One region of the Streptomyces sp. NPDC033229 genome, then DNA from elsewhere that is predicted to be linked to it. Evidence: riboswitches for the same ligand, from Rfam matches in the RefSeq annotation. Region 1 holds a riboswitch; the other holds the start of a gene.
The links. A riboswitch is a leader RNA that binds a small molecule or an ion and turns the genes downstream of it on or off. The one in region 1 is predicted to bind thiamine pyrophosphate.
Positions count from the first base shown of each region.

Region 2: it holds a riboswitch for thiamine pyrophosphate, as region 1 does, so the genes downstream of both, ACZ53N_RS07130 (thiamine ABC transporter substrate-binding protein) here and thiO (glycine oxidase ThiO) in region 1, are expected to answer to the same signal.

Region 1 covers NZ_JBVIQR010000012.1:74,855-89,224, forward strand. Annotated here, with positions in the region: gene ACZ53N_RS13500 (TetR/AcrR family transcriptional regulator) at 1-417, shown strand, start outside; gene ACZ53N_RS13505 (phytoene desaturase family protein) at 831-2,366, shown strand; gene ACZ53N_RS13510 (hypothetical protein) at 2,427-3,380, opposite strand; gene metF (methylenetetrahydrofolate reductase [NAD(P)H]) at 3,421-4,338, opposite strand; gene thiE (thiamine phosphate synthase) at 4,496-5,161, opposite strand; gene ACZ53N_RS13525 (Rv2175c family DNA-binding protein) at 5,262-5,627, opposite strand; gene ACZ53N_RS13530 (NAD(P)/FAD-dependent oxidoreductase) at 5,845-7,014, opposite strand; TPP riboswitch at 7,243-7,354, shown strand; gene thiO (glycine oxidase ThiO) at 7,352-8,551, shown strand; gene thiS (sulfur carrier protein ThiS) at 8,548-8,787, shown strand; gene ACZ53N_RS13545 (thiazole synthase) at 8,797-9,591, shown strand; gene pknB (Stk1 family PASTA domain-containing Ser/Thr kinase) at 9,969-11,927, shown strand; gene ACZ53N_RS13555 (deoxyribonuclease IV) at 11,931-12,830, shown strand; gene ACZ53N_RS13560 (sulfite oxidase-like oxidoreductase) at 12,931-13,554, opposite strand; gene bfr (bacterioferritin) at 13,708-14,187, shown strand; gene ACZ53N_RS13570 ((2Fe-2S)-binding protein) at 14,189-14,370, opposite strand, start outside.
Region 2 covers NZ_JBVIQR010000005.1:130,224-144,593, forward strand. Annotated here, with positions in the region: gene ACZ53N_RS07075 (YifB family Mg chelatase-like AAA ATPase) at 1-1,111, shown strand, start outside; gene dprA (DNA-processing protein DprA) at 1,108-2,364, shown strand; gene whiG (RNA polymerase sigma factor WhiG) at 2,605-3,441, shown strand; gene ACZ53N_RS07090 (TetR/AcrR family transcriptional regulator) at 3,534-4,073, shown strand; partial or broken gene ACZ53N_RS07095 (peptidoglycan DD-metalloendopeptidase family protein) at 4,359-4,898, opposite strand; gene rpsB (30S ribosomal protein S2) at 5,213-6,094, shown strand; gene tsf (translation elongation factor Ts) at 6,190-7,026, shown strand; gene pyrH (UMP kinase) at 7,189-7,968, shown strand; gene frr (ribosome recycling factor) at 8,138-8,695, shown strand; gene ACZ53N_RS07120 (phosphatidate cytidylyltransferase) at 8,695-9,777, shown strand; gene rlmN (dual-specificity RNA methyltransferase RlmN) at 9,876-10,982, shown strand; TPP riboswitch at 11,021-11,126, shown strand; gene ACZ53N_RS07130 (thiamine ABC transporter substrate-binding protein) at 11,122-12,204, shown strand; gene ACZ53N_RS07135 (ABC transporter permease) at 12,276-13,889, shown strand; gene ACZ53N_RS07140 (ABC transporter ATP-binding protein) at 13,890-14,370, shown strand, end outside.

The DNA of each region.
Region 1 (14,370 bases):
GAGCTGCTGGCCGACTCCCTGCAGCGGGCGGCCGACGAGAGCGCCGAGCGCGGCGGCCGCAGGGTCGACGCGCTGGACGCGATGATCGGGGCCGGGCTGGACTTCATCTCCCGCTATCCGGCGCTCACCCAGCTGTACGTGGCCGAACTGTGGCGCACCAACCGGGCCTGGCAGTCGACGCTGATGCAGGTGCGGCAGAAGGCGATCGCGGTCATCGAGTCCGTGCTGCGGGAGGCGGTCGCCGCCGGTGAGCTGAGCCCGGAGATCGACGTGCCGCTGACGGCGTCGGCGCTGTTCGGGATGGTGCTGGTGGCGGCCCTGGACTGGCAGTCGTACCAGCCGGAGCGGTCGGTCGAGGAGGTGCACTCGGCGCTGTCACGGCTGCTGCAGGGACGGGTCGGCGGCGCCGGCCGCTGACGGGAGCGGCCTCGAACGGGCGGGCACCGGGCGGAAACGGCGCTGTTCCGGTGCGGTCCGATCCCCCTCGGCCCGCACCGGAACAGTGTTCCCCCGTACTTCCCCCGTGCTCCCCGGGCCTCCGCGTTTCCCCCGTGGAGACCCGGTTCTCCCCCGTCACGGCCGAGCCGTCGTCCCGTTCCGCCGCCCCGTGTCGGCGGTCCGGCGCTCCGGCTCTTCCGTGGGCACCACTCTTCCTTCCGAGCGGGCCCCGTCCCATCCGCGCAGCTACTCATCTCCGGTACTGAGTACGTGTACTCACGCCTGAGCGTTCACCCCCGGCGGCGGCGGTCGGCGGGAGCGGCCGGACGGCCCGGGGCAGGTGCCGGGCCGTGTTGTCGGTGTTGTCGGTGCCGCCGGATACAGTCACTGGCATGGCACGGATTGTGGTGATCGGCGCCGGGATGGGCGCGATGGCAGCCGCCGCCCGGCTGGCCGTCGCGGGCCACCGGGTGGCGGTGTACGAGCGCGCGGCGACGCACGGGGGCGGCGTGGGGCGCCTCGAGAAGGACGGCTTCGTCTTCGACACGGGGCCGGGGCTGTTGCATCTGCCCGCCGTCTACCGCGACCTGTTCGTCAAGACGGGCAAGGAGCCGCTGGAGCGGTGCGTCGGTCTGGCCCAGGTCGACCCGGCGAGCCGGCACGTCTTCGCGGACGGCACGGACGTCTCGCTGCCCAACGCCTCCCGGGCCGGCGTCGTCCAGGCGCTGGACGACGCCATCGGCCCCGGCGCGGGCGAGCGCTGGAGCGACCTGGTCAACCGGGCGCGCGAGGTCTGGGACGCGACCCGGCGGCCGCTGCTGGAGGAGCCGCTGCGCGAGGACCGGACGGCCCTGGGCCGGGATCCCTATCCCGCGGTGCGCAAGCGCGTTCTGTTCAGGCGGCGCGTCCCGGTCACCCTCGCGTCCGTCGCGGAGCGGGAGCTCGGGGACGCACGGCTGGCCGCCCTCCTGGAGAGCCACGCCCTGGCGTACGGGCTGGACCCGCGCCGCGCCCCCGGCAGCGCGACCGTGCTGCCGTACATGGAGCAGACCTTCGGCAGTTGGTATGTGAGCGGGGGCGTGCGGGCGCTCGCCGACGCGCTGTACGAGCGGTGCAGGGACCGCAAGGTGGAGTTCCACTTCGAGGCGGAGGTGGCCCGGCTGCTGGAGAAGGACGGGCGCGCCGCCGGTGTGGAGCTGGCCGACGGGAGCGTGGCCGAGGCGGACCTGGTGGTCGCCGGGGTCTCGCCCGGGCAGCTGGCGAGGATCGCGCCGGGCGCGGCCACGACGTTCCAGGCCCCGGTGCCGCCCGGCAGGTTCACGGTCTTCCTCGCGCTGCGCGGGGCCCGGCCCGAAGGCGTCGTCCACCGTACGGTGGTCCACACCGGCGACCGGGCGGCGGAGTTGGCGGCCGTCTTCGGTGACGACGACCGGCCGGCCGCAGGGCGCGGTGCGGGTTCCGGTTCGGGCCGGGCGGACTACCGGCCGACGGTGACCGTGCTGCGTCCGGACGATCCGGCCGCCCGCCCGGACGACGGGCATGAGGCCGTCACCCTCAGCGCCACGGTCGCACCGCACGGACGCGTCGACTGGACCGACGTGCCGACTGCCGAGGGCTTCGCGGACCGGATGGTCGACGCCGCCGCGGCGGCCGTGCCGGGGCTGCGGGAGCGGCTGCTGTGGCGGGAGGTCCGTACTCCGGCCGATACGGAAGCGGCCCTCGGGGCCGAGGGCGGCGGGGTGCCCGCGCCGGTGCTGGCGGGTGCGGACGGCCGCTTCCTGCGCCCCGGCAACGCGACCCCGGTGCCCGGTCTCCACCTCGCGGGCGGTTTCGCCCACCCCGGCGGCGGGCTCGCCCACGCCGGGATGTCCGGGGCACTGGTCGCCGGTCTCATCGTCTCCGGCGCGGACTGGCGCGGCTCGCAATGAGCCGTCGCCTCTCGCACCCGCCGGGCGGGTGCGAGAGGCGACGTGGGCGCCGGCCGTGCGTCAGTAGCGGTAGTGCTGACCGTCGTAGCCGTGGCCCGGCAACTGCTCGGGGTAGGGCGGCTGCTGCCCGGCCGGCGGCGGCGGGGTGTCGTTGTCGCGTTGCTGCGGCACCCAGACACCGCCGGGCGGGGTGTCGATGTCGTACTGCTGCGGCATGCCGTACGCGTCGAGGGGGTAGCCGGCGGGCGCGGCCGTGCCGTACTGCTGCTGGGCGTAGGCGTCCTGCTGTCCGTAGCCCTCGTAGGTCTCGTAGGACTGCTGGCGGTTGCCGATGTAGGGGTCGGAGTAGGGCGCGTACTGACCCTGCCCGTAGTCGAACTGGCCCGCATAGGCACCCTGGCCGCCCTGTTCGCCCTGAGTGGGGGTGCCGGGGGCGTCGGAGGCCTGACCGCCGTACGGGTCGTAGGTGCCGAAGACGCTCGTGTCCTGGCCCTGGTCGTAGCCGGTGGTGTCGCCGTAGCCGCCGTACGCGCCGGGGGTGGCCTCGTCCGACGCCGCGGGGGCGGGCTGGTGGGCCGCGTTGGGCAGCAGGGCCGGGCCCGGGTCGGCCTCGGGGACCGGGTGCACTTCGAGACCCGAGACCTCGAGGGTCGGCTCGGCGAGGGGAGCGGCGCCCCCGCCCCGGCGTCGGCGGCCCGCCCGGGTCTTCTCCGCTCCCGCGGACCCGGCGGGCTCCTTGCCGTCCACGGCGTCGTCCTTGCCGCGGCGGATCGCCCAGCCGGTGGAGAAGCCGCGGCGGAAGGAGAGCGTCACATACGTCTGTCCGATGGCGAAGGCGATCGCGCCCACCCCGATGACCACGACGGAGGGGATGAGCACGCCCACGACCACGCCGAGGAAGCCGACGAAGGCGAGAAGCCGCCAGCGCAACCGCGCCTTGTACTGCAGCAACACCTCGCCCAGCAGCCAGAGCGCGACGACGCCGAACGCGATGTAGAGGACCGTCCAGCCCATTAACGCCCCTCTCGTGCGGCCGCCGTTCGCGGGCCGGCCGTCAGGACCGCTGGTGCAGTCCCAGATTCTCGTAGATTTCCAAAGTCGCCGTGGAGTGGTTCAGGGTAATGAAATGCAGCCCGGGAATCTCCTCGGCCATCAACCGAGTGCACAGCTGCGTGGCGTACTCGATCCCGATCGAGCGTACAGCCGCCGGGTCGTCCTTGACCGCGAGGATCCGTTCCGCCAGATCCGGCGGGAACGCCGCGTTGCTGAGCTGTGCGAATCGTTCGATCTGGCGCACATTCGTGACGGGCATGATTTCCGGGATGATCGGGGTGTCGCATCCCGCCGCCGCGACGCGGTCACGCAGCCGCAGATAGTCCTCGGGGTAGAAGAACATCTGGGTGATGGCGAAATCCGCACCCGCGCGACACTTGTCCACGAAGTGCCGGATATCGGTTTCCCAGTCGGTGGAGCGCGGGTGCATCTCGGGGAACGCCGCGACGCCGACGCAGAAGTCGCCGGACTCCTTGATGAGCCGCACCAGGTCGGCGGCGTGGTCGATGCCCTTCGGGTGCCGCACCCAGTCGCCCATGGGGTCGCCGGGCGGGTCGCCGCGCAGGGCGAGCATGTTACGGATGCCGACGTCGGCGTACTGGCCGATGACGTTGCGGAGTTCGGCCGTGGAGTGGTTGACCGCCGTCAGATGCGCGACGGGGGTGAGGGTGGTGTCGGTCGCGATGCGCTCGGTCGCCCGCACGGTGCCCTCACGGGAGGAGCCGCCCGCGCCGTAGGTCACGGAGACGAATGTGGGTGCGACGGCCTCGATGCGGCGAATGGCGTTCCACAGCGTCCGCTCGCCCTTCTCGGTCTTCGGGGCCGCGAACTCGAACGAATACGAGCGCTCGCCGCGGGCGAGTAGCTCACGCACCGTGTGCGCATGGTCTGTCCTGGTGGAAGCAGTGCCAAGGGCCATACCGGCAAGTTAACCAGCGGTCCGACGGAGGCCCCAACCATCTTTTTCGATATGCCCTTTTCGCCCGACCACTGTCCACACCTTGGACATTCCATGGAAATATCGTGGGCGCTCCATGACCCTTCGCCGGTCGCGCTGCTGGTCACACCCCGTGGGGTTACCCGGCGTAATCGCGCACGCGCTTCGCGAGCCGGGCCGCGGCCTCGCCCGGATCGTCCGCCTCGGTGATGGCGCGCACCACGACGACCCGCCGGGCGCCGGCCTCGAGCACCTCGTCCAGATTGCCGGCGTCGATGCCGCCGATGGCGAACCAGGGCCGCCCGGGCCCCTCGGTCTCCAGGGCCGCGGCGTAGCGCACCAGATCGAGGCCGGGGGCGTGCCGGCCGGGCTTGGTCGGGGTCGGCCAGCAGGGGCCGGTGCAGAAGTAGTCGACGCCGGGCTCGACGGCCGCGGCGGCCACCTCCGCCTCGGCGTGGGTGGAGCGGCCGATCAGCACGTCGTCGCCGAGGACGGCCCGCGCGGCCGGCACCGGAAGATCGCCCTGGCCCAGGTGGAGGACGTCGGAGCGGATGGCGTGCGCGACGTCGGCGCGGTCGTTCACCGCGAGGAGCCTGCCGTGCCGACGGGCCGCCTCGGCGAAGACGGCGAGGTGCTCCAGCTCCTCCCCCGCCTCCATGCCCTTGTCGCGCAGTTGGATGATGTCGACGCCTCCGTCACCGAGCACGGCGTCCAGGAACTCCGGCAGGTCGCCCTGGCGCTTGCGGGCGTCGGTGCACAGATAGAGCCGGGCGTCGGCGAGCCGCTCGCGTGCGGTGACGGACATGTCGTGGGTCCCCCCGGGTCGGCGGCGTACGGGCACGGGAGGCTCCCGTGCCCGTACGCCGGACGGTTTTCACTTCGCGTCTACGGCGCCTTCGGGCGCGTCAGACGGCGAGCGCCTGGGCGCGGCGCTTCACCTCCGTGCCACGATTCTCGCGCAGCGCCTGCGCGGGGGTCCCGGGCAGGGTCGGGTCCGGGGTGAACAGCCACTCCAGCATTTCCTCGTCGCTGAAGCCGTCGTCCCGCAGCAGCGTCAGGGTCCCGGCCAGGCCCTTGACGACCTTGCCCTCGCCGACGAAGTCGGCGGGCACCTGGAGCACTCGGTTCTCGCCACGGCGCACGGCGATCAGCTGGCCTTCCTTGACCAGCTGCCGGACGCGCGTCACCTCGACATCGAGAATTTCGGCGATGTCGGGGAGGTTGAGCCAGGCGGGGACGAGAGCATCAATCTTTGCGTCAATCTCGGTCACGGGACAAGCCTGCCATCTAGGACTGACAGTGGGTAGCCGGGTTGACCCGAGCCGCGTCCGGAACCGTCCTCCTCGATCGCCGGACGGGCTTGTTCTGGCTGAGCTCAGTCAAAAACAAGCCCTTCCGGCGATCGAGGACGCGCCCGCAGGGCGCTCGCCGCCGCGGGCGGCACAGACGGCCCGCGGCCGAAGATCCGCCCGGCAGGCGAACGGCACGTCAAAGAGCGGCGGACTTCAGCGGCACGGACGCGTCCGCGGCCTTCGCACGGTCGATGGCCGCGCCCCGCTCGATGAGCTTGCGCCCCTGGGCCAGGTCGCGGGGGCGGCCCACGGCGAGCAGGGCCACCAGGACGCCCGCGCGCAGCCAGCACACCGTCCAGGCGGCGCCGTCGGGGTCGCCACGCCACAGGAGCTCGTCGGCGGCCGCGTGGTGGCCCGCGTACTGCACGAAGCGGCCGAACTGCTCGGACCAGAAGTAGGGCACCGGGTCGTAGACCGGGCTCTCGGCCGGGCCGTGGACGATGTTCGCGGCAACGGTCCGGGGGCCCTGGAGGGCGTTGTCCCAGTGGTGCACGAGCAGCCGCTCGCCGTAGCGGGCGGAGGGGAAGGACGCGCAGTCGCCGACGGCATAGACGTCGGGCAGGGACGTGCGCAGCCGGTCGTCGGTGACGACGGAGTGGTCCGCCGCGAGTGCGATGCCCGAACCGGCCAGCCAGCCCGTCGCGGGCCGCGCCCCGATGCCGACGACCACCGCGTCCGCCGCGAGCCGGGTGCCGTCGGCCAGCAGCACCGCGCCCGGTTCCACGGCGGCCACGCGCGCGCCGGTCAGCAGCCGGGCTCCGCTGTCGGCGTACCACCGGGACATGTGGACGGCGACCTCGGGTGGCATGGCGCCCGCCAGCGGCAGCTCGGCGGCCTCCACGACCGTCACCCGGCAGCCCGCCTCGCGCGCGGCGGTCGCGAACTCCGCGCCGATCCAGCCCGCGCCGACGGCCACGACGTCGTGCTGCCGGGCCAGCACCGGGCGCAGCCGCTCGGCGTCGTCGAGGGTGCGCAGCAGGTGCACCCCGGGCACGTCCTCGCTGCCGGGCAGGGCGAGGGGCTCGGCGCCGGTGGCGATGACCAGCACGTCGTACGGCACGGGCCCGTTCCCGGTCTCCAGCAGGTGCTCGTCGGCGCGCAGGCCGGTGACCTCCCGCCCGAGTTCGAGCTCTATGCCGAGCGACTCGAAGTCCACCTCGAAGGCCGACCCCTCCGCCTTGCCGAGCAGGACGGCCTTGGAGAGCGGCGGCCGGTCGTACGGCTGGTGGGGCTCGGCGCCCAGAACGGAGATCGCGCCGCGCCAGCCCTGCTCGCGCAGGGCGACGGCGGTCTGCACCCCGGCCATCCCGGCGCCGACGATGACGATCCGCTGCTCGGTGGAGGTCTTCGCTGCTTTCCCGTGCTCGCTCACCCGATCACTGTAGGGCTGCGGCCGGGCCGTACCGGAGCACCGGGTGCGGAGACCTCTGACACAGCGTCACGATGTTTGGCCGCCGGAGGCCGCGGAACGGTACGAGGCTCCCCGTCCGGCCGCCCTTCCGGTCGTTTCGCGGCGCGTACTAGGGTGGCGGTGCAAAGCACTCGCGGGAGCCCGGACGACCGGGCTGAGAGGGAGGCTGGACGGCCTCCGACCGTACGAACCTGATCCGGGTCATGCCGGCGAAGGGAGGGGCTGGACGCCCATGCACGCGTCTTCCACCATGTCTCCAGGCCGGGGCACGCCGTCGGACACCGTCTGCGACGTGCTCGTCGTCGGCGGCGGTGTCATCGGTCTCGTCACGGCGTGGCGCGCGGCGCAGCGCGGTCTGCGCACGGTCGTCGCGGACCCCGCGCCCGGCGGCGGCGCGGCGCTGGTCGCGGCGGGCATGCTCGCCGCCGTGACAGAGCTGCACCACGGCGAGCAGCGGCTGCTCGCCCTGAATCTGGCCTCCGCGCGGCGCTATCCGGCGTTCACGGCCGAGCTGGAGGAGGCGAGCGGCCAGGACACCGGCTATCGCGCCTGCGGCACGCTCGCCGTCGCCCTCGACGCCGACGACCGCGCCCATCTGCGCGAGCTGCACGCCCTCCAGCAGCGGTCCGGCCTGGACTCGCAGTGGCTGTCGGGGCGCGAGTGCCGTCGGCTGGAGCCGATGCTCGCGCCGGGGGTGAGCGGCGGTCTGCGGGTGGACGGCGACCACCAGACCGATCCCCGGCGACTCGCGAAGGCCCTGCTCATCGCCTGTGAGCGGGCCGGGGTGCGCTTCCACCGGGCGGAGGCCGTCCGCGTCGACGTCACGGGGGAGCGCGCCACCGGGGCGGAGCTCGCCGACGGCACCCGGGTCGCCGCCGGGGCGACCGTGCTCGCCGCGGGCAGCCACAGCGGCCGTCTCGCGGGGCTCCCCGAGCACGTCCTGCCCCCGGTCCGCCCGGTCAAGGGCCAGATCCTGCGGTTGCGGGTGCCCGGCCCGTACGCGCCCTTCCTCTCCCGGACCGTACGGGCGGTCGTCCGCGGCGGCCCCGTCTATCTGGTGCCGCGCGAGAACGGCGAGCTGGTCGTCGGCGCCACGACGGAGGAGCTCGGCTGGGACACCACCGTCACCGCCGGCGGGGTGTACGAGCTGCTGCGCGACGCCCACGAGCTGGTGCCCGGCATCACCGAGCTGCCCCTGGTCGAGACCCGCGCCGGGCTGCGTCCCGGCTCCCCCGACAACGCTCCCCTGCTCGGCCCGACCGAGCTGCCCGGCCTGCTCACGGCCACCGGCCACCACCGCAACGGCATCCTGCTCACCCCGCTCACCGGCGAGGTGATGGCCGAGGTGCTGACCACCGGACGGCTGCCCGAGACGGCCCTGCCCTTCTCCCCCCGACGCTTCTCGAACGCGCTCCAGGAGCTGCCCGCATGAACCCCACCGATCCCACCGACAGCCCCGAGGCCAACGTCGGCATCCACGTCAACGGCGAGCGCCGCGAGGTGCCCCGGGGGCTGACCCTCGACGGCCTCGTGACGGCCCTCACCACCGCGCGCGCGGGCGTCGCCGCCGCCGTCAACGAGACCGTCGTCCCCCGCGGCCAGTGGCCCGCCACGACGCTCGGCGACGGCGACCGCGTCGAGGTCCTCACCGCCGTGCAGGGGGGCTGATCCGCACCGATGGCAGACGATCTGCTCACCATCGCGGGCACGGCGTTCTCCTCCCGGCTGATCATGGGTACGGGCGGGGCGCCCAGCCTCGACGTGCTGGAGCGCGCGCTGCTCGCCTCCGGCACCGAGCTGACCACGGTCGCCATGCGCCGGCTGGACGCCGGTGTGCGGGGCTCGGTGCTCTCCGTCCTGGAGAAGCACGACATCCGCGTCCTGCCGAACACGGCGGGCTGCTTCACCGCCGGCGAGGCGGTCCTCACCGCGCGGCTGGCCCGGGAGGCGCTCGGCACGGACTGGGTCAAGCTCGAAGTGATCGCCGACGAGCGCACCCTGCTGCCGGACCCCATCGAGCTGCTGGACGCCGCCGAGATCCTGGTGGACGACGGCTTCACCGTCCTGCCGTACACCAACGACGACCCGGTCCTCGCCCGCAAGCTGGAGGACATCGGCTGCGCCGCGATCATGCCCCTGGGCTCGCCCATCGGCTCCGGCCTCGGCATCCGCAACCCGCACAACTTCCAGCTGATCACCGAGCGCGCCCAGGTCCCGGTGATCCTCGACGCGGGCGCGGGCACGGCGTCCGACGCGGCGCTGGCGATGGAGCTGGGGTGCGCGGCGGTGATGCTCGCCTCGGCCGTGACCCGCGCCCAGGAGCCGGTCCTGATGGCGGAGGCCATGCGCCACGCGGTGCAGGCGGGCCGCCTGGCCCACCGAGCGGGCCGCATCCCCCGCCGCCACTTCGCCGAGGCGTCTTCTCCCGCGGAGGGCTTGGCGGATTTCGACCCGGAGCGGCCGGCGTTCTAGGACGTGTCCGGCGGCTCTTCGGCCGCGGGCCGTCCTTGCCGCCTGCGGCGGCGAGCGCCCTGCGGGCGCGGGGGGGGGGGGGGGGGGGGGGGGGGGGGGGGGGGGGGGAAGGGGGGGGGGGGGGGGGGGAAGGGGGGGGGGGGGAGCCCCCTGTGGTCTCTCCCCCAAACGCGGGATGGGTTGAAATAAACCCTTTCCGGCGTTGGAGGACACCGCCGCGCAGCGGTGGTGCGCACGACACGGCCGCGCCGTACACGACAACGGCACCCCGAATAGGCAGGGGCAGCAGCCTGCCCAATGTCACCGTTCGGCTGCGGATCCCCGCCGCAGGCGCACCGCGTTCGACCTGCTCGTCGTGGCTCGTAGACTCGTATGCCGTGGATACGACCCTGGGGGACCCGCTCGTCGGGCACGTGCTCGACAGCCGCTACCGCGTCGAGGCGCGGATCGCCGTCGGTGGCATGGCCACGGTCTACCGGGCCGTCGACACCCGGCTCGACCGTGTGCTCGCGCTGAAGGTGATGCATCCCGGCCTCGCCGCCGACGAGGCCTTCGTGGAGCGCTTCATCCGTGAGGCCAAGTCCGTGGCACGGCTCGACCACCCCAATGTGGTGGGCGTTTTCGACCAGGGCACCGACGGCGCCTACGTCTATCTGGCGATGGAGTACGTGGCCGGATGCACGCTGCGCGACGTGCTGCGCGAGCGCAAGGCCCTCCAGCCGCGTGCCGCGCTCGACATCGCGGAGCCCGTGCTGGCCGCGCTCGGCGCCGCGCATCTGGCCGGGCTGGTGCACCGGGACATGAAGCCGGAGAACGTGCTGATCGGCGACGACGGCCGGGTCAAGGTCGCCGACTTCGGGCTCGTGCGGGCCGTCGACACCAACACCACGACCAACAGCGGCTCCGTGCTCGGCACCGTGTCCTATCTCGCGCCCGAGCAGCTGGAGCACGGCACCGCCGACACCCGCGCGGACGTCTACGCCTGTGGCGTCGTCCTCTACGAGATGCTCACCGGCGCCAAGCCGCACACCGGCAGCACCCCCGCGCAGGTCCTCTACCGCCACCTCCACGAGGACGTGCCGCCGCCGTCGGCGGCCGTCCCGGAGCTGGCGGCCGAGCTGGACGCCCTCGTGGCCGCCGCGACCGCGCGCGACCCGCGGTTGCGACCGGCCGACGCGATCGCGCTGCTGGGGCTGCTCCGCGGGGTGCGCGAGAGCCTGTCCGACGAGCAGCTCGACATGGTGCCGCCGCGGGCCGCGGTCGACGGCCGCGACGCGGAGCCGGGCCCGGACCACGTCGGTTCCGAGGACCGTACGAGCGTGATCCCGCGGACCGCCGCGGCACCGCCCGCGCCCGCCCCTGACGATCAGCTCAACCACACCACGCGACTGGACCACGTGCCCGCGCCGCCGCCCCCGCCGGGCGCCGCGCCACGCGCGGACCGGCCACGGCCCCGGTGGGGGCTGATCGCCGTGCTCGCCGCCGTGCTGCTGGTGCTGGCGGGCTCGGGGGTCTGGTACATCAACTCCGGCCAGTTCACGAAGGTCCCGGCCGTCCTGGACATGACGCGGGAGAAGGCCGAGCAGGAGCTGCGCGGAGCAGGCCTCGGGGTGAAGGTCAAGGAGGAGGTCAGCGACACGATCGAGCGCGGTCATGTCATCTCCACCGACCCCGGGCCGGGCGGACGCATCCGCAACACGGGCAAGGTGACGATCGTCCTGTCCAAGGGCCCCGCCCGGGCCGAGGTGCCCAATGTCGTGGGCATGCCCTTCGGTGCCGCGAAGCGGAAGATCGAGGCCGCGGGGCTGACGGTCGGCGAGATCGGCCGGCAGTTCAGCGGTGAGACCCCGCAGGACGCGGTGCTCGCGACCGACCCGCAGCCGGGCGTGGAGCGCCGGCCGGGCACGGCCGTCGCCCTGACCGTCAGCAAGGGCGAGGCACTGGACGTGCCGGATGTGAGCGGGCTGTCCATCGGCGACGCCACCTCCGCGCTGGAGGGCCGCGGTTTCAAGGTCAAGGTCGCGGACGACCCCGTCTTCTCCGACAAGGAGAAGGGCGCGGTGGCCGGCCAGTCCCCCGCCAGGGGCGAGCAGGCGGCCAAGGGCGACACCGTCACCATCACGGTCTCCAAGGGCAAGGAGATGGTCGAGGTCCCCGACGTCACCGGTCGCAGCGAGGCCGACGCCAAGAGGGCGCTGACGGCCGCGGGCTTCGCGGTGAAGGTGGACCGGCCGTTCCTCTTCCCCCGGGACTCGGTCGAGGGTCAGTCGGTCAAGGGCGGCGACAAGGCCCCCAAGGGCGACACCATCACCATCCGCCTCAAGGGCGGTCTCTGAGCCATGACCGAGGCCATGAACGAACTCCTGTCCGCGCGCACCCGTAACCCCGTCGGCGGCCACATCCCGGTGGCCGGCGGGCTGGCCAAGGTCGGTCTGCCGTACGCCCGGGAGATGGGCGCCGAGGCCGTGCAGGTCTTCGTCGCCAATCCGCGCGGCTGGGCGACCCCGTCCGGCAACGCCCGGCAGGACGAGGAATTCCGCGCCGCCTGCGCGGCCGAGTCCCTCCCCGTCTTCGTCCACGCCCCCTACCTGATCAACTTCGGGTCGCACACCGAGGCGACGGCGGAGAAGTCCGTGGAGTCGATGCGGCACTCGCTGCGCCGGGGGCGGGCGATCGGGGCGCTCGGCGTCGTCGTGCACACCGGTTCGGCGACCGGCGGCCGACCGCGCCGCGAGGCCCTGGCGCAGGTCCACGAGCGGCTGCTGCCGCTGCTGGACGAGCTGACCCATGACGACGACCCGTGGCTGCTGCTGGAGCCGACGGCCGGTCAGGGCGCCTCGCTCTGCTCACTGGTGGCGGATCTCGGGCCGTACTTCGAGGCGCTGGAGCACCACCCGAAGCTCGGGGTCTGCCTGGACACCTGCCATGTCTTCGCGGCGGGTCACGACCTCGCCGAGACCGGCGGGATGAAGCAGACGCTCGACGAACTGGTCTCCGTCGTGGGCGAGGGCCGGCTGCGGCTGATCCACGCGAACGACTCCCAGGAGGCCGTCGGCGCGCACCGGGACCGGCACGAGAACATCGGTTCCGGCCATATCGGCGCCGAGCCCTTCGCGGAGCTGTTCACGCATCCGGCGACCGAGGGGGTGCCGCTGACGATCGAGACGCCGGGCGGCAAGGAGGGGCACGCCGCGGATGTGGCGCGGCTGAAGGAACTACGGGACGGCTGCGCCTGCTAGGCCGCGTCCGGTGGAACATGCTCGCGGGACACCGCGGGCCGTGTCGTCCGCACCACCGCTGCGCGGCGGTGTCCTCAAACACCGGACGGGCTGGAAAACGTCACAGCTCCGGGCCGTCGCCGGGTTCCTCCTGGTAGGAGTAGCGCTGCTCGCGCCAGGGGTCGCCGACGTTGTGATAACCGCGCTCTTCCCAGAAACCCCGGCGGTCGGCGGTCATGTATTCGACGCCTCGCACCCATTTCGGGCCCTTCCAGGCATACAGGTGCGGTACGACGAGCCGGACCGGGAAGCCGTGCTCGGCGGTGAGCGGTTCGCCGTCCTTGTGGGTGGCGAAAATGGTCTGCTCGGCAGTGAAATCGGCAAGCCGGAGATTTGAGCTGAAACCGTACTCGGCCCACACCATCACATGCGTGACCTCGGGTGCGGGCGGTGCGAGTTCGAGGATGGTCCGGGCCGAAACACCACCCCATTCGGCGCCGAGCATGCTGTACTTCGTGACGCAGTGCAGATCCGCGACGACCGTCGAATACGGCAGGGCGGAGAAGTCCTCATGGTTCCAGCAGTGCTTGTCACCGTCGGCGGTCGAGCCGAAGACGCGGAACTCCCAGCGGTCGGCCTTGAACTTCGGCACCGGTCCGTAGTGCGTCACCGGCCAGCCGCGCTGGAGACGCTGCCCCGGAGGCAGCTGAAGATGTTCCCCCTTGCGGCTTTCCGACTGACCCATGGGTCCATGGTGTCAGACCTTCCGGTGTGGTGATGACCAGGGGTTCCGCTATTGGGGCAACTCCCACTAAGTGTGCACTTACTGGACGGTTTCGAGGGGCGGTGCGAGGATGCGGCCTACCTGCCAGTCATCCTCTTGGAAGGAGCCTCTGCAATGCAGGGCGACCCCGAGGTCATCGAATTTCTCAATGAGCAGCTGACTGCCGAGCTGACGGCCATCAACCAGTACTTCCTGCACGCGAAGATGCAGGAGAACTTCGGCTGGCCCAAGCTCGCGAAGCACACCCGGGCCGAGTCGTTCGACGAGATGAAGCACGCGGAGATCCTGACCGACCGGATCCTGTTCCTGGACGGGCTGCCGAACTACCAGCGGCTCTTCCATGTCCGGATCGGGCAGACGGTGACGGAGATGTTCCAGGCCGACCGGCAGGTGGAGGTCGAGGCCATCGACCGTCTCAAGCGCGGTGTGGAGGTCATGCGGGCCAAGGGCGACATCACCTCGGCGAACATCTTCGAGTCGATCCTCGAGGACGAGGAGAGCCACATCGACTATCTCGACACCCAGCTGGACCTGGTCGAGAAGCTCGGCGAGCCGCTGTACCTCGCGCAGCTGATCGAGCAGCCGGACAGCTGAGTCAGGCCGCCTGCGCCTCGGGTATCGCGGTCAGCCCGGCGCCGAGCGCCTCCGGGTCGCCCTGATCGGCGAGCTCCCGGCGGGGGCACGCGCCACGCCCCAGGATGCCCTGGATGCGGCGGACGCAGCTGCCGCAGTCGGTGCCGGCCTTGCTCACGGAGGCTATCTGGCGGGGGGTGCACG
Region 2 (14,370 bases), on a different contig from region 1:
GGACGAGCCGGTGCCCGAGGAGGAGGACCGGCCGCGCGAAGGCAGCCCCGACCCGATGCTGGCGGGGCTGTCGGTGCCGGGGATGGGGATCGGGGCGGGCGCCCTCCTCGGCGAGCACCGACCGGACCTCGCCGAGGTCGCCGGCCAGAGCAGAGCGCGCCGGGCGCTGGAAGTCGCCGCGGCCGGGCGCCACCACCTGTACTTCCAGGGCCCGCCGGGCGCCGGCAAGACCATGCTCGCGGAGCGGCTGCCCGGTCTGCTGCCGCCGCTCACCCCGCAGGAATCCCTGGAGGTCACCGCGGTGCACTCGGTGGCCGGGGTGCTGCCCGCCGGGCAGCCGCTCGTCGAGCGGGCACCGTACTGCGCGCCCCATCACTCCGCGTCCATGGCCTCGCTCGTCGGCGGCGGTTCGGGGATGCCCCGGCCCGGGGCGGTGTCATTGGCGCACAGAGGCGTGTTGTTCATGGACGAGGCCCCGGAGTTCTCGGGCCGGGTGCTCGATGCCCTCCGGCAGCCACTGGAGTCGGGGCACGTGATCGTGGCCCGTTCCGCGGGGGTGATGAGACTGCCCGCCCGCTTCCTCCTCGCCCTGGCTGCCAACCCCTGCCCGTGCGGGCGGCACGGACTGACCGGCGAGGGGTGCGACTGTGCCCCTCAGGCGGTCAGACGGTACCGATCACGTCTGTCCGGGCCGCTCATGGACCGCGTCGACCTGCGGGTGACGGTCGAACCGGTGGCCCGGTCCGAGCTCATCGGCCTGGGCACTGGGCAGGGGGCGGAGTCGACCGCCGATGTCGCCGCACGTGTCCGCGCCGCCCGGGACCGGGCCCTCTTCCGGTACGCGGACACGCCCTGGCGCACCAACAGCGAGGTGCCCGGACACGAACTGCGGACCCGCTGGCGCGTCGCCCCGGAAGCCCTGGCCGAGGCCGAACGAGACATGGAGCGAGGGCTGCTGACGGCACGTGGCCTCGACCGGGTCCTGCGGGTGGCCTGGACGCTGGCGGACCTCGCGGGACACAACCGCCCCGACGCGGCGGACGTGAACCACGCGCTCGAACTACGTACGGGCTTTCAGCGCGGCCCCGCCCTGACGGGAGCCCCGACATGACGCCGTCCATCCCGGACTTCACGCCGGATGCGACCACGACATCCACGCCGGATCTCACCGCGGATTCCACCCCGGGCTCCGTACCGGACGGTGAGCGGCTCGCCAGGGCGGCGTTGACGCGGCTGACCGAGCCGGGGGACGAGATTGTGGGGCGGTGGGTGCGGGAGCTGGGGGCCACCGCCCTGGTCCGGGGGCTGACGGGGGCGGGGCGGCCGCCGAAGGGGGCGCGCGAGGAGCGGCTGGCGGGGTGCCGCGCCCGCGCCGCCCTCCTCGACCCGGCGGGCGACCTCGATGCCGTGGCCCGGCTGGGCGGCCGCTTCCTCTGCCCCGGCGACCGGGAATGGCCCGGGCAGCTCGACGACCTGGGTGATGCCCGACCCCTCGGCCTGTGGGTGCGTGGCCGTGCGAACGTTCGACTGTGGGCGCTGCGTTCCGTCGCCGTGGTCGGCGCCCGGGCCTGCACCGACTACGGATCGCATGTGGCGGCCACCCTCGGGGCCGGGCTGGCCGAGCGCGGCTGGGTGGTGGTCTCCGGCGCCGCCTACGGGGTCGACGGGGCTGCGCACCGCGGGGCACTCGCCGCGGGCGGGGCGACGGTGGCCGTGCTGGCCTCGGGGGTGGACGTGCCCTATCCGCGCGGACACACCGAGTTGATCGACCGGATCGCGGAACAGGGGCTCGTCCTGGCAGAGTTGCCCCCCGGTGGTCATCCCACGCGAAGCCGGTTCGTGCTGCGCAACCGCGTCATCGCCGCGTTGACCCGGGGGACGCTCGTGGTGGAGGCCGAATACCGCAGCGGATCCCTCGTCACGGCGCGCCACGCAAGGCGGCTCGGTCGGCACACCATGGGCGTTCCCGGTCCGGTCACGTCCGGACTGTCGGCCGGCGTGCACGAACTGCTGCGCGAGGAGGCGAGCCTGGTGACCGACGCCGACGAGGTCGTCGAGCTGGTCGGCGGCATCGGCGAGCTGGCGCCCGAGCGGCGCGGGCCGATCGTCGCCCGGGACCTGCTGGAGCCCGCGGCGGCCGGAGTGCTGGAAGCCCTGCCCGGACGGGGCGGCGGACGCCTGGACGGCATCGCCCGGGACGCGGCCCTGAGCCGGGACCGGACGCTCGCCGGACTCTACGAACTCCAGGCCCTGGGCTTCGTCGAACGCCGTGGTGACCTCTGGCAGTTGGCCGGGCCGCCGTCAACATCCGGCACCCCCAAGCCCCCCGGACGACGCCCGACCGTGCGGCGAGGCGGTACTTGACCTGGGGCGATCGGGTGAAAGGGTTAAGGCGATGACCGAGGCAGCCGATGCGGCGAGCTCTGTACGGCCGCCGTGCGACCAGGCGGCCGCCATGCCGGGGCGCGGGCGGCGGAGCATATCCGCGCATCACCGAAGGAGTTCCCTTCGCTCACCGCGACGCCCCAGTCACGCTACGCTCACGGGAATCCCGCCATTCGTACCCCTCGATCCACGTCACACCAGAACGGCTCAAGACGACGAATGCCCCAGCACACCTCCGGGTCCGACCGCGCGGCTGCGCCGCCCGCAGCTCGCGGCGCCGCGCGCCCTCCCGCGCCCTCGACGCTCGACGAGCTGTGGCGGTCGTACAAGGCCTCGGGCGACGAACGGCTGCGGGAGCAGTTGATCCTGCACTACTCGCCGCTGGTGAAGTACGTGGCGGGCCGGGTCAGCGTCGGTCTGCCGCCCAATGTGGAGCAGGCCGACTTCGTCTCCTCCGGGATCTTCGGGCTGATCGACGCCATCGAGAAGTTCGACCCCGCACGGGCCATCAAGTTCGAGACCTACGCCATCACCCGGATCCGGGGGGCGATGATCGACGAACTGCGCGCGCTGGACTGGATCCCGCGCTCGGTTCGGCAGAAAGCGCGTGCCGTCGAGCGTGCCTACGCCACGCTGGAGGCCCAGCTGCGCCGTACGCCCTCCGAGGCGGAGGTCGCCGCGGAGATGGGCATCGCGCTGGAGGAACTGCACGGCGTTTTCAGCCAGTTGTCCCTGGCCAACGTGGTGGCGCTGGAAGACCTGCTGCACGCCGGCGACGAGGGCGGCGAGCGGCTCAGCCTGATGGACACGCTGGAGGACACCGCCGCCGACGACCCGGTCGAGGTGGCCGAGGATCACGAGCTGCGCCGACTGCTGGCCCGTGCCATCAACACCCTCCCGGAGCGCGAGAAGACCGTCGTCACCCTGTACTACTACGAGGGCCTCACGCTGGCCGAGATCGGTCAGGTGCTCGGCGTCACCGAGAGCCGGGTCAGTCAGATCCACACCAAGTCGGTGCTCCAGCTGCGGGCCAAGCTGGCGGACGTCGGACGCTGAATCGTCCCTCCAGCGTCGTCCTCGACGGGGTAGGTCCGTAGAGTGGACGCGTGCCCAGGATTCGAGCGGCCTCCGTGGCCGAGCACCGGACGATGCAGCGCGGCGCCCTGCTGGACGCCGCCCGCTCCCTGCTGTCCGAAGGCGGTACGGAGGCGCTGACCTTCCCCGCCCTCGCCGAGCGCACCGGACTCGCGCGGTCCTCGGTCTATGAGTACTTCCGCTCGCGGGCGGCGGTGGTCGAGGAGCTGTGCGCCGTCGACTTCCCGGTCTGGGCGGCGGAGGTCGAAGCCGCCATGGACCGGGCGGACACGCCCGAGGCGAAGATCGAAGCGTATGTGCGACAGCAGCTCGCGCTCGTCGGCGACCGCCGTCACCGGGCCGTCGTCGCCATCTCGGCGGGCGAGCTGGACGCGGGTGCGCGCGAGAAGATCCGCGCCGCGCACGGCGGGCTGATCGCCATGGTCGTCGAGGCCCTCATGGGCCTCGGCCACGAGCAGCCCCGACTGGCCGCCATGCTCCTCCAGGGTGTGGTGGACGCCGCGGTCCGCCGGATCGAGCTGGGCGCCGCCGAGGAACCGCACCGGATCACCGAAGCGGCGGTCTCCATGGCCCTGCGCGGCGTCCGCGGCTGAGCCGCCCCCCTCCTTGGCCTTTTTGGCCTCCTTGGCTAGCCGGGCCCCTTCTTCCGTCCTTCCGGCTCCTGTGCCCCCTACGGCTCCCTCGGTGGCCGGCGCCCCGGATGGTGCCGGCATCGATACGGCGCTCGCGCCTCCCAAGGGAAGCGGCGGGAAGGCGCCGGTCAGCGGGAGCAGGCGGGACGGGGCGCGGCGGAGCATGTCCGGTGGCAGCAGGCTCAGCGGGTCGAGATAGGCCTCACCGCGCCGCAGCCCCCAGTGCAGACAGCCTCCCGAGGTAGGGGCACCTCCCACGCCGCTTCGGCAGTGGGAGAAGAACGACCCGCCCGCCAGGATGCCGATCACCTCTCCCGCCGCCACCCGGTCGCCCACCCGCGCCGTCGCCCGTACCGGCTCGTACGTGGTGCGCAGCGGGGGATCTCCGGTGCCGGACAGCTCCACCACCAGCACCGGGCGCCCCGCGACCGGGCCGGCGAAGGTGATCGTGCCCGGCGCCGCGGCCCGGACCGGCTGCCCGGCGGCGCCGGCGAGGTCCACCCCGCGGTGGCCCGCCCTCCAAGGCTCCGGAGGCGGGTCCCAGCCCCGCACGACCAGGGGCCGCGCCCCGCGCGCGCCGCTGACCGGCCAGGCCCGGTCGCCGGCCGCCCGCCCCGGGCCGCCGGCCGCCCGCCCCGGGTCCGCGGGCGCGGCGGCCCCGCCCGGCGGGGGCCGGCCGGCCGCTGGATACGTCGCCGAAACCGCGGCCGGAGCCGTGGCGCACAGGATGATGGCCGGCAGCGCCCAGAGGGCGAGGGCTCGCACGGCCGAGCCGAGTCGTCGCATGCCGTCACCGTCCCGCACTGCGCCGTCCGGTGGGGATCTTGACCCGGATCTGTGGACTACTCGCGGGTTGTGGACATCGCCGTCACCCGGGCCTTCACCGGTCCCGTACACTTCTCATGGCGATCCGGGTCACCGGATCGACTTCGCACGCCCCGCCACTGGCGCGTCAGTCCCTTTCGGGCAGCACGGTGGCCGTGTCTCTCGGTCCGTGGAACGGCTTCTCGCAAGAGTTCCCTCCGCGGCAGGCACGCCGGGGCGTCAGGAGCGGCGGCCGCCCGGCCGCCGTGGAACCGAGCAATACGAGGAGCGCGGCCATGGCCGTCGTCACGATGCGGGAGCTGCTGGAGAGCGGCGTCCACTTCGGTCACCAGACCCGTCGTTGGAACCCGAAGATGAAGCGTTTCATCTTCACGGAGCGCAACGGCATCTACATCATCGACCTGCTCCAGTCGCTGTCGTACATCGACCGCGCCTACGAGTTCGTCAAGGAGACCGTCGCGCACGGCGGCTCCATCATGTTCGTCGGTACGAAGAAGCAGGCCCAGGAGGCCATCGCCGAGCAGGCGACCCGCGTCGGGATGCCGTACGTCAACCAGCGCTGGCTGGGCGGCATGCTCACCAACTTCTCGACCGTCTACAAGCGCCTGCAGCGCCTGAAGGAGCTCGAGCTCATCGACTTCGAGGATGTGGCCGCGTCCGGCCTCACCAAGAAGGAGCTGCTCGTCCTCTCCCGCGAGAAGACCAAGCTCGAGAAGACCCTCGGCGGTATCCGCGAGATGCAGAAGGTGCCCAGCGCCGTCTGGATCGTGGACACCAAGAAGGAGCACATCGCCGTCGGTGAGGCGCGCAAGCTCCGCATCCCGGTCGTCGCGATCCTCGACACCAACTGCGACCCCGACGAGGTCGACTACAAGATCCCGGGTAACGACGACGCGATCCGTTCCGTCACGCTGCTCACCCGCGTGATCGCCGACGCCGTCGCCGAGGGCCTCATCGCCCGTTCCGGTGCCGCCACCGGTGACGCCAAGGCCGACAAGGCCGCCGGCGAGCCGCTGGCCGAGTGGGAGCGCGACCTGCTCGAGGGCGACAAGAAGTCCGACGAGGCCGAGAAGCCGGCCGAGGCCGCTGCCGAGGCCCCCGCCGAGGCTGCTGCCGAGGCCCCCGAGGCCCCGGCCGCGGACGCCGAGCAGGCCTGACCACTCAGTCGCGGTAGATGACGGGGTCGGCGCGAGACGCGCCGCCCCCGTCGTGCACCGTAGTCACAACGACTTTCGAGAAGAGATTCACGAAAATGGCGAACTTCACCGCCGCTGACGTCAAGAAGCTCCGTGAGCTCACCGGCGCCGGCATGATGGACTGCAAGAAGGCGCTGGACGAGGCCGAGGGCAACGTCGAGAAGGCCGTCGAGATCGTTCGCGTCAAGGGCCTGAAGGGCGTGGCCAAGCGCGAGAGCCGCACCACCTCCAACGGTGCCGTCGTCTCCGTCATCGCCGACGACAACACCTCCGGTGTGATCGTCGAGCTGAAGTGCGAGACCGACTTCGTCGCCAAGGGTGACAAGTTCGTCACCGTCGCCGACGCGCTCGCCGCCCACGTCGCCAAGACGGCCCCGGCCGACATCGAGGCGCTCATGGCGTCCGAGATCGAGTCCGGCAAGACCGTCCAGGCGTTCGTGGACGAGGCCAACGCCACCCTCGGTGAGAAGATCGTCGTGGACCGCTTCGCGCAGTTCGCCGACGGCTTCGTCTTCGCGTACATGCACCGCACGGCCGCTGACCTGCCGCCGCAGGTCGGTGTCCTCGTCGAGCTCGACAAGGAGAACGCCGAGGTCGCCAAGGACGTCGCGCAGCACATCGCCGCGTTCGCGCCGAAGTTCCTCTCCCGCGAGGAGATCCCGGCCGACGTCGTCGACAACGAGCGCCGCGTCGCCGAGGCCACCGCTCGCGAGGAGGGCAAGCCCGAGGCTGCCCTGCCGAAGATCGTCGAGGGTCGCGTCACCGGCTTCTTCAAGGAGAGCGTGCTGCTGGACCAGCCGTTCGCCAAGGACAACAAGAAGACCGTCCAGAAGATCCTGGACGAGGCCGGTGTCACGCTGAAGCGCTTCTCGCGCATCCGCGTCGGCGCCTGAGCCGTCAGCAGGACGCGAATGACCTGCGACCCGCTAGGGTCGTACGCAGCCGCCCGTCCACCGGCCGGCCGCTGATGTGACGAGGAGGCCATTGCCGTACAGGGATCTGATAAGGACCCATCCGGCAATGGCCTTCTTCGTATGTGCACGAGGAGATCTCCAATGAATCAGGGTGCGGACGCCCCACAGGCCGCCGACGACGAGAGCACCGACCACGGCAAGCGCCGTCGGTTCATGCTGAAACTGTCCGGCGAGGCCTTCGCCGGCGGCGGAGGGCTCGGCGTCGACCCCGATGTCGTGCACGCCATCGCCCGGGAGATCGCGGCGGTCGTCCGCGAGGGCTACGAGATCGCCGTCGTCATCGGCGGCGGCAACTTCTTCCGCGGCGCCGAGCTGCAGCAGCGCGGCATGGACCGGGCCCGCTCGGACTACATGGGCATGCTCGGCACGGTCATGAACTGCCTCGCCCTCCAGGACTTCCTGGTCAAGGAAGGCATCGAGACGCGGGTGCAGACCGGCATCACCATGGGACAGGTCGCCGAGCCGTTCATCCCGCTGCGCGCCGTGCGCCACCTGGAGAAGGGCCGCGTCGTGATCTTCGGCGCCGGCATGGGCATGCCCTACTTCTCCACCGACACCACCGCCGCCCAGCGCGCCCTGGAGATCCACGCCGAGGCGATCCTGATGGGCAAGAACGGTGTCGACGGGGTCTACGACTCCGACCCGAAGAAGAACCCCGACGCGGTGAAGTTCGACGCCCTCGAATACGGCGAGGTCCTCTCCCGCGGCCTCAAGGTCGCCGACGCCACCGCCATCACCCTGTGCATGGACAACAAGCTGCCGATCCTCGTCTTCGAACTGCTCGCCGAGGGCAACATCGGCCGCGCGGTCAAGGGTGAGAAGATCGGCACGCTGGTGAGCGACCAGAGCACGCGGGCCTGACGGGCTCGCACAACCGCCCGTACCGGCCAGGTGCCGGTCCGGGCGGCAACTCCGGGCCGCGGGAAGACCTCGGCACGGGGATGGACAACTGCCTGCCGGTCGGACACCGTGCAGGAGAAGACGCGCGCAGGGGCGAGGCTCTGCTTACTGATAACACCAGGAGCAAGTGGTGATCGAAGAGATCCTCCTCGAGGCCGAGGAGAAGATGGAGAAGGCCGTCGTGGTCGCCAAGGAGGACTTCGCGGCGATCCGCACGGGGCGTGCGCACCCGGCGATGTTCAACAAGATCGTGGCGGACTACTACGGTGCGCTGACGCCCATCAACCAGCTGGCGTCGTTCTCGGTTCCCGAGCCGCGCATGGCCGTGGTGACCCCGTTCGACAAGAGCGCGCTGCGCAACATCGAGCAGGCCATCCGCGACTCCGACCTGGGCGTCAACCCCAGTAACGACGGCAACATCATCCGGGTGACCTTCCCGGAGCTGACGCAGGAGCGCCGCAAGGAGTTCGTCAAGGTCGCCAAGACCAAGGCCGAGGACTCCAAGATCTCGATCCGCTCCATCCGCCGCAAGGCCAAGGAGCTCCTCGACAAGCTCGTCAAGGACAAGGAGTCCGGCGAGGACGAGGTGCGCCGCGCGGAGAAGGAGCTCGACGACACCACCCAGAAGTACGTCGCTCAGGTGGACGAGCTGCTCAAGCACAAGGAATCCGAGCTCCTCGAGGTCTGATGAACGACGCATCCTGGGGGGCCCCGCCGCGCGTCGGCTCTTGGGGGTCCACCGACCAGGGACCCGCCGGTACGGCGGGTCCTGTGCACGAGGCGGCCTACGCGGCGCAGACTCGCCCCATGCCCATCGTGCCCGACGCAGGCGGAGACCAGGACGACCGTGATCAGGGGGCCGCTGACTTCGGCGGCCCCCTGTTCCGCGATGAACAGGAGCCCGACATCCGGCCGCAGGAGCCTGCTGCCCCCCAGACGGCGAACGCGGCGAAGAAGAGCGCCGGGCGCGATCTGCGGGCAGCGATAGGGGTGGGTATCGGCCTCGGCGCCGTCATCCTCGCCTCCCTGTTCATCTACAAGCCCGTCTTCCTCGGGGTCATCGTGGTGGCCGTGGTCGTCGGGCTGTGGGAGCTGACCTCCAGGCTGGCCGAGAAGAAGGCCATCCGGGCACCTCTGGTGCCGCTCGCGGTCGGCGGCGCCGCCATGGTCGTCGCCGGCTTCGTGAACGGCGCCGAGGGCGCGTGGGTGGCCATGGCCTTCACCGCGCTCGCGGTGCTCGTGTGGCGCATGACGGAGCCGCCGGAGGACTATCTCCGCGATGTCACGGCGGGTATCTTCGCGGCCTTCTACGTGCCGTTCCTCGCCACCTTCGTGGCGCTGATGCTGGCCGCGGACGACGGTGCCTGGAGGGTGCTGACCTTCCTGGTGCTCACGGTGGTCAGCGACACCGGCGCCTACGCGGTGGGCTGGCGGTTCGGCAAGAAGAAGCTCGCTCCGCGCATCAGCCCCGGCAAGACCCGGGAGGGGCTGCTCGGCGCGGTGGCGTTCGCCATGGTGGCGGGCGCGCTGTGCACGCACTTCCTGATCGACGGGGGAGCGTGGTGGCAGGGCCTGCTGCTGGGCCTCGCGGTCGCGGTCAGTGCCACGCTGGGTGATCTCGGCGAGTCGATGATCAAGCGGGACCTGGGCATCAAGGACATGGGCGCCCTGCTGCCGGGCCACGGCGGGATCATGGACCGGCTGGATTCGCTGCTGCCGACCGCCCCGGTGGTGTGGCTGCTGCTGGTCGTCTTCGTCGGCAGCACCTGAGTCGCGACAGGGGTCCTACCTGCGGTTTCTTCGGTGAGGGGTGCGTTGTCCACAGGGCGGCGGGCCCCTCTCCGTATGTCTGCGACACTGGTAGGACCATGCCTGCACCTGGAGAACTCACTTTCGTCGCGCCGCGCGGGGCCAAGAAGCCCCCGCGGCACCTTGCCGACCTCACCCCCGCCGAGCGCCGCGAGGCCGTCGCCGCGATCGGCGAGAAGCCGTTCCGTGCGAAGCAGCTGTCCCAGCACTACTTCGCCCGCTACGCGCACGACCCGGCGGCATGGACGGACATCCCGGCGGCGGCCCGCGAGAAGCTCGCGGCCGAGCTGCTGCCCGAGCTGATGAGCGTCGTCAGGCACATCTCGTGCGACAGCGACACCACCCGCAAGACCCTGTGGCGACTGCACGACGGCACGCTGGTCGAGTCCGTGCTCATGCGTTACCCCGACCGGGTCACCATGTGCATCAGCTCCCAGGCCGGCTGCGGCATGAACTGCCCGTTCTGCGCCACCGGTCAGGCCGGGCTGGACCGCAATCTGTCGACCGCCGAGATCGTGCACCAGATCGTCGACGGCATGCGCGCCCTGCGCGACGGCGAGGTGCCCGGCGGCCCGGCGCGGCTGTCCAACATCGTCTTCATGGGCATGGGCGAGCCGCTCGCCAACTACAAGCGCGTCGTCGGCGCGATCCGCCGTCTCACCGACCCCGAGCCGGACGGCCTCGGGCTCTCGCAGCGCGGCATCACCGTCTCCACCGTCGGCCTGGTGCCCGCGATGCTGCGCTTCGCCGACGAGGGCTTCAAGTGCCGTCTCGCGGTCTCCCTGCACGCGCCGGACGACGAGTTGCGCGACACCCTGGTGCCGGTCAACACCCGCTGGAAGGTCCGCGAGGTTCTCGACGCCGCCTGGGAGTACGCGGAGAAGTCCGGTCGCCGGATCTCCATCGAGTACGCCCTGATCCGGGACATCAACGACCAGGCGTGGCGTGGTGACCTGCTCGGCCGGCTCCTCAAGGGCAAGCGCGTGCACGTCAACCTCATCCCGCTCAACCCCACCCCGGGGTCGAAGTGGACCGCGTCCCGCCCGGAGGACGAGCGGGCGTTCGTCCAGGCCATCGCCGCGCACGGCGTGCCCGTCACGGTCCGTGACACGCGCGGCCAGGAGATCGACGGAGCGTGCGGTCAGCTCGCCGCCGCCGAGCGCTGATACTGTCCACTCGCCCAGGCGAACACCTCGCACAAATGAACATCCGACAGGGGAGCGCGCAGAGCGCTGAGAGTGCGGCACAGGCCGCAGACCCTCGGACCTGATCCGGGTCATACCGGCGTAGGGAGTCAACCCACTCATGAACACCACCTTCCGGCGTGCCGTCGGCGCGGCCGTCATCGCCGCGCTCGGCGTCCCCGTGCTGGCCGCCTGCGGCGGCTCGGACGACTCCGGCTCCGGCTCGAAGACCGTCACGCTCGTCTCGCACGACTCCTTCGCCGCGTCGGACGCGGTGCTCAAGGAGTTCACGCGGGCCACCGGGTACAAGGTCAAGGTGCTCAAGAGCGGGGACGCCGGGACGGCCGTCAACCAGGCCGTCCTCTCCAAGAACCACCCGCAGGGCGACGTCTTCTTCGGCGTCGACAACACCCTCCTGTCTCGGGCGCTCGACAACGGCCTGTTCGCCCCGTACGAGGCCAAGGGCCTGGACCGGGTCCCCAAGGAGCTGCAGGCCGACGCCGGCCAGCACCGGGTCACGCCCGTCGACTTCGGCGACATCTGCGTGAACTACGACCGCGCGTACTTCGCCGGCCACAAGCTCAGCCCGCCGGCGTCCTTCGACGACCTGATCAAGCCGGAGTACAAGAACCTCCTGGTCACCGAGAACGCGGCGACCTCGTCCCCCGGGCTCGCCTTCCAGCTGGGCACCGTCGCCAAGTACGGCGACGCCGGCTGGCAGGACTACTGGAAGAAGCTCAAGGCCAATGGCGTCGAGGTCGTGGACGGCTGGGAGCAGGCGTACAACGACCGCTTCTCCGGTTCCGCCGCGGGCAAGAAGGCCAAGGGCGACAAGCCGCTCGTCGTCTCCTACGCCTCCAGCCCGCCCGCCGAGGTGCTCGGCGTGAAGCCGCTGCCCAAGGAGGGGCCGACCGGCGTCGCGACGGGCACCTGCTTCCGGCAGACCGAGTTCGCCGGGCTGCTGAAGGGCGCGAAGAACACCAAGGGCGGTGAGGCTCTGATCGACTTCCTGCTGGGCAAGAAGTTCCAGGAGGACATGCCGCTCCAGATGTTCGTCAACCCGGCGAACCGGGACGCCGCGCTGCCCGAGGAATTCACCAGGTTCGGTGCCAAGATCACCGATCCCGCGACCCTCGCCCCGGAGAAGATCGCCAAGAACCGCGACCAGTGGGTCAAGGCATGGTCCTCGCTCGTCCTGAAGTAGACGACCCGAAGCGACACGTCCCGAAGCGACCGAAGAGGCTCTCCCGGCAGACGGCGGTCCGGCTCGGCCTGATGGCCCTGCCGGTCGCCTTCTTCGCCCTGTTCTTCGCCTACCCGGTCTCCGCCATCGTGGCCCGGGGACTCAAGGACGGCGGACGGTGGCAGTTCGCCCGCGTCACAGAGGTACTCGGCGACGAGCGGATCGGCCACGTCCTGTGGTTCACCACCTGGCAGGCCCTCGCGTCCACGGCCCTGACCCTGGCCCTTGCCCTCCCCGGCGCCTATGTCTTCGCCCGCTTCGACTTCCCCGGCAAGCAGCTGCTGCGGGCGGTGGTCACTGTCCCCTTCGTCCTGCCGACCGTCGTGGTCGGCTCGGCCTTCCTGGCGCTGCTCGGACGCGGCGGACTGCTGGACGAGCTGTGGGGGATGCGCCTGGACACCACGGTCTGGGCGATCCTCCTGGCCCATGTGTTCTTCAACTACGCCGTCGTCGTACGGACCGTCGGCGGCCTCTGGGCACAGCTCGACCCCCGCCAGGAGGAGGCGGCCCGGGTGCTGGGCGCCGGGCGCCTCGCCGCCTGGCGCCGGGTGACGTTGCCGGCGCTCGCGCCCGCCGTGGCCGCCGCCGCCCTCATGGTCTTCCTCTTCACCTTCACCTCCTTCGGCGTGGTCCAGATCCTCGGCGGCCCCCGCTACGCCACCCTGGAAGTGGAGATCTACCAGCAGACCGCGCGGCTGCTCGACCTGCCGACGGCCGCCGTGCTCACCCTCGTGCAGTTCCTGGCCGTGGCCGTACTGCTGGGGGTGCACGCGTGGACGGTGCGGCGGCGGGAATCCGCGCTGAAACTGGTCGACGCGGCCCACACCTCCCGCCGCCCGCGGGGGGCGGCCCAATGGGCGCTCCTGGCGTCGGTGCTGGCCGTGGTGGCGCTGCTGATCCTGGTGCCGCTCGTCGTGCTCGTCCTGCGCTCCTTCGAGGGGCCCGACGGTTACGGATTGGCCTTCTACCGCGCCCTGGCCTCGGCGGACGACAACGGCGGCACCTTCGTCGTCGCCCCTCTGGAAGCCATCGGCAACTCCCTGGCCTACGCGCTGGCCGCCACCGGCATCGCCGTCGTCGTGGGCGGCCTCGCCGCCGCCGCGCTGACCCGGCGGGCGGGACGGCTCGTACGGGGCTTCGACGCCCTGCTCATGCTGCCGCTGGGCACCTCCGCGGTGACCGTCGGCTTCGGCTTCCTGATCACCCTGGACGAGCCGCCGCTGGATCTGCGCTCGTCCTGGATCCTGGTCCCGCTGGCACAGGCCCTGGTGGGCGTGCCCTTCGTCGTCCGGATCATGCTCCCCGTGCTGCGCGCGGTGGACGCGCGGCTGCGCGAGGCGGCCGCGGTGCTCGGGGCGTCACCGCTGCGCGCGTGGCGCGAGGTGGACCTGCCGCTGGTCGGGCGGGCCCTGGCGGTGGCGGCGGGGTTCGCGTTCGCCGTGTCGCTGGGCGAGTTCGGGGCGACCGTCTTCATCGCCCGGCCCGACAACCCCACCCTGCCGGTGGCCGTTGCCCGGCTGCTCGGCCGCCCCGGGGAAATCAACTACGGCCAGGCCATGGCCCTCAGCACGATCCTGATGCTGGTGTGCGCGGCGGCGCTGCTGGTACTGGAGCGCGTGCGCACCGACCGTTCGGGAGAGTTCTAGATGTACCGGCTGCGACAGGATCTGCTGCGCCTGGACAGCGTCACGGTCCGCTTCGGCGGGCGCACGGCCCTGGACGCGGTGGACCTTCAGGTCGCCGAGCACGAGACGGTGTGTGTCCTCGGGCCGAGCGGCAGCGGGAAGTCCACGCTGCTGCGGGTCGTCGCGGGGCTGCAGCACGCGGACGCCGGGCGGGTCTTCCTCTCCGGTGCCGACCAGGGCCAGGTGCCCGTCCATCGGCGCGGGGTGGGCCTGATGTTCCAGGACCACCAGCTCTTCCCGCAGCGGGACGTCGGCGGCAATGTCGGCTTCGGGCTGCGGATGCGCAAGGTCGGGCGCGCGGAGACGGAGCGCCGCGTCGCGGAGCTGCTCGACATGGTGGGCCTGCCGGGCGCGCAGCGGCGGTCCGTCGCGGCGCTGTCCGGTGGCGAGCAGCAGCGGGTGGCCCTGGCGAGGGCGCTCGCGCCACGGCCGCGGCTGCTGA